2 regions of the Obesumbacterium proteus genome follow, and region 2 is predicted to be linked to the other one. Evidence: predicted binding sites of a transcription regulator. Region 2 holds the regulator's gene; the other holds the start of a gene.
The links. The regulator sigma-54, encoded in region 2, starts transcription at its own class of promoters, with help from an activator protein. The targets are predictions, from matches to a motif close to GTTGGCACANNTTTCGCTNT.
Positions count from the first base shown of each region.

Region 1: the regulator sigma-54 is predicted to act here: its motif matches at 1,214-1,233, upstream of hycA (formate hydrogenlyase regulator HycA).

Region 1 is NZ_CP014608.1:4,630,618-4,632,824, reverse strand. It holds gene flhA (formate hydrogenlyase transcriptional activator FlhA) at 1-1,041, shown strand, start outside; gene hycA (formate hydrogenlyase regulator HycA) at 1,353-1,817, shown strand.
Region 2 is NZ_CP014608.1:1,384,908-1,387,114, reverse strand. It holds gene lptB (LPS export ABC transporter ATP-binding protein) at 1-575, shown strand, start outside; gene rpoN (RNA polymerase factor sigma-54) at 707-2,140, shown strand; gene hpf (ribosome hibernation promoting factor) at 2,164-2,207, shown strand, end outside.

The DNA of each region.
Region 1 (2,207 bases), 1.8 Mb from region 2:
AACCGATATTTAACTGAACAAATTCGCCAAGACAGCGACTTTGGTGAAATCGTTGGCCAAAGCGCAGCGATTAAAAGCGTGTTGGAACAGGTTGAAATGGTGGCCTCGAGCGACTGTAGCGTGTTGATCCTTGGGGAAACAGGCACAGGCAAAGAATTGATCGCTCAGGCAATTCATAACCTCAGCACGCGCAATCAAAAGCGCATGGTTAAGATGAACTGCGCGGCGATCCCCAGTGGCCTGATGGAAAGTGATTTATTCGGCCACGAGAAGGGCGCTTATACCGGCGCAACGTCACAGAGAATGGGGCGTTTTGAACTGGCGAATAAGAGCTCGTTATTTTTGGATGAGGTGGGGGATATTCCACTTGAGCTTCAGCCGAAATTGCTGCGCGTATTACAAGAGCGAGAAATTGAGCGACTGGGCGGGAATAAAATTATTCCGGTGGATGTGCGCCTCATTGCCGCGACCAATCGCGATCTAAAACAGATGGTGCTGGATCGTGAATATCGCAGCGATCTTTATTATCGCCTTAATGTTTTTCCTATTGTGATCCCACCTCTGCGTGAACGCCCAGAAGATATTCCGCTGCTGGTGAAATTCTTTACGCGCAAAATTGCTAAACGTATGAATCGCACCATCGATAGTATTCCAACAGAAACTATCCGCATGCTGTGTGATTTACCGTGGCCGGGTAATATCCGCGAACTGGAAAATATCATTGAGCGTGCCGTTATCTTAACGCGTGGTCCGGTATTAAACCTGCAGCTCAATGAGTTGCAATACCACCTGTCGCCGCCGTTAGTGCACAAACCCGCACAAGCGACGCCTTCTTCATGGCCAGTGACACCGCCTATGGAAAAAGCGTTGCACGAGCCCGCACAGGGCGGTGAATTCAGCGAGCGCGAACGTATTCTGTCGGCATTGCGTGAATCTAACGGTATTGTGGCTGGCCCTCGCGGCGCAGCGGCACGGCTTGGGCTGAAACGCACCACGCTGATCTCCCGTATGCAGCGCTTAGGCATTTCTGCGAAGGACTAAAAACCTCTCCTCGCACGGGCGAAAATGCACGTTTTTCGCCCGTGTCATTGTGTCGACATAAGTGTCGAAACGTCATCACTCGCCAGAACCATCCCGTCTGTTTACCTTGTCACTTTTAATGATTAACTCCTGTAATTATCTGAATAACATTGGTTATTTAATTATTTTATTTTTTGGCATGGATTATGCTTTTGTAGTGATTGAAACGCTCAACGCTGCCGAATGTCGGCCTGATTGAGCGTCAAACAATCAGTGGGGCGATGCCCTAGGTAACAAACTCCAACCCACAATGTGGAGCGAGGCAAAGAAGTATGAAGGTCAGCGAATTAACCGAAAAGTCGCTTTATATCCATGACAAAAATGAAAAATTAATGGCGCAGTGGGCTTTGTATAAAAGCAGCCTAATCAAAGCCGCGACGTCTTCTAAGCTGAAGATTTTTCATGAGTTCAGCTGCGGCGATGGTGACAGCGTTAACTTCACGGTGTTTGATCACTTTATGGTTGAAGTGAAGCTGGCAGATGAGTTTTACAGCAAAAAGATCCAGTATGGCCTGCGCATGAACGATGAGCAGGGCGAAGATCATTTTGTGGAAATTAGCCATTCAACCATCGATGAGAATGGTCAGATTGATGGCAAGGTTAACAACCGTTCGATGGATGCCGTGTTGGAACACTATCTGGATAAGATCCACGATCTGTATGAAACCTTGTATCAGGCGATGAACACTAACCAGCCGGTACGAGAATTACTGGTAGGAAAGTTAGGCGCTCATTGATTAATACCTCTCTTCTTTTACTGAGGAGAGAGGTAAACCCCACCCCAACCCTCCCCTTTGCAGGGGAGGGAGCAGTTCGGCTTTCGGTATTAATCCCGTGCTCGATCGGCTAATGGGAAGGTAAGCCCCACCCCAACTCTCCACTTCGCAGAGGAGGGAGCAGTTCGGCTTTCGGTATTAATTCAGTGCTCGATCGGCTAATGGGAAGGTAAGCCCCACCCCAACTCTCCACTTCGCAGAGGAGGGAGCTGTTCAGCTTTCGATATTAATTCAGTGCACGCTTGGTGTATGGATACGTTAATTTCACTCCAAGCTTTCTCGGTATGAATCCAGTGCTCGATCGGCTCCTCCCCCTGAGAAGGGGGAGGTTGGGAGGGGGACAATCACGAA
Region 2 (2,207 bases):
GTATCGTGCCTCGTGATGCGGGCCGCATTGAGATTGACGATGAAGACATCAGCCTACTACCGCTGCATGCGCGTGCTCGTCGTGGGATCGGCTATCTGCCGCAAGAAGCCTCTATCTTTCGCCGCCTGAGTGTGTATAACAACCTTATGGCCGTGTTAGAGATTCGCGAAGATCTCACCAAAGAGCAGCGCGCCGATCGTGCAGATGAGCTAATGGAAGAGTTCCACATCGCTCATCTGCGTGACAACCTCGGGCAATCGCTGTCTGGTGGTGAACGCCGTCGCGTTGAAATTGCACGTGCATTAGCCGCAAATCCTAAGTTTATCCTGTTAGATGAACCGTTTGCGGGCGTTGACCCAATCTCTGTTATTGATATTAAAAAAATTATCGAACACCTGCGCGACCGCGGTTTGGGCGTATTGATTACCGACCATAACGTGCGTGAAACGCTAGACGTTTGTGAACGTGCTTATATCGTGAACCAGGGCAACCTCATTGCTCATGGTACGCCAGCTGAAATCTTGGCCGATGAGCAGGTTAAACGCGTCTATCTGGGTGAAGAATTCCGTCTGTAACGGCGGCTATCTTGCGTCATATTTACCCTGTGCCATCGAGCAGGGTATACCGCACGGTGGTCTTCATGCGGCCGGACTCTTTTTAGTTTAGCAGGCACTCTGCTTACACCAATGGAAATGAGCTCGCGATTATGAAGCAAGGTTTGCAACTCAGGCTAAGTCAGCAGTTAGCGATGACTCCACAGCTGCAGCAGGCGATTCGCCTGTTGCAATTATCAACGCTAGAGCTTCAGCAAGAGATTCAACAAGCATTAGAAAGCAACCCGCTGCTTGAACAAGATGACACTCACGATGAAATCGAAACTTCAACGGAAGAAGTCAACGAAGAGCTGGACACACGCGAACAGCTAGAGCAGCCGGATATGCCGGAAGAACTTCCTCTCGATGCCACATGGGATGAAATCTATACGGCTGGCACCCCATCAGGTACAGGAACGGACTACAGCGACGACGAGCTGCCGATCTATCAGGGTGAGACGACCCAGACCCTGCAAGACTATCTGATGTGGCAAGTTGAACTCACCCCGTTTAGCGATACCGATTTAGCTATTGCCACCGCCATCGTCGATGCCGTGGATGATACCAGCTACCTCACCTCTTCTCTCGACGATATTTTAGAGAGCATGGGCGATGAACACGTCATGATGGATGAAGTCGAGGCGGTACTTAAACGCGTACAGCGTTTCGACCCCGTCGGCGTCGCCGCCCGCGATCTGCGTGATTGCCTGCTCGTTCAGCTCTCACAGTTTACCGATGGAACGCCGTTCCTTATCGAAGCCCGCCTCATTGTTGATAAGCATTTAGATCTCTTAGCGAATCACGATTTCCGTAATCTGATGCGTTCGACTAAGCTAAAAGAAGATGTCCTTAAAGCGGCGATGCAGCTGATCCAAACGCTCGATCCACGCCCAGGACTTTCTATTAACACCGGTGAGTCTGACTACGTGATCCCTGATGTTCTGGTACACAAACATCAAGGGCGTTGGGCCGTTGAATTAAATCAGGATAGCGTTCCACGTCTTAAAATTAATCAGCATTACGTTTCGCTCAGCGCACAAACCCGAAGCGATAGCGATACCCAGTTCATCCGCAGTAATCTGCAGGAAGCGAAGTGGCTGATTAAAAGTCTGGAAAGCCGTAATGAAACCTTGCTGAAAGTGTCACGCTGTATCGTAGAACAGCAGCAGGCATTTTTTGATAATGGTGCTGAGTTCATGAAGCCGATGGTGCTGGCCGATATTGCCCAGCAGGTCGAAATGCATGAATCCACCATCTCGCGCGTAACAACGCAGAAGTTTCTGCACAGCCCGCGAGGCATATTTGAACTGAAATATTTCTTCTCGAGTCACGTCAGTACCGAAGATGGCGGCGAAGCCTCCTCAACGGCGATTCGTGCACTCGTGAAGAAACTCGTTGCGGCGGAGAACCCTGCCAAACCGTTGAGTGACAGCAAGCTAGCGACCTTGCTTGCCGATCAAGGTATTATGGTTGCCAGACGTACCGTTGCTAAATACCGAGAGTCTTTGTCCATCCCACCGTCAAACCAACGCAAACAATTGGTTTGACCATAACAGAGAAGGAAGACACTATGCAGCTCAACATTACCGGACACCATGTCGAAATTACCGAGGC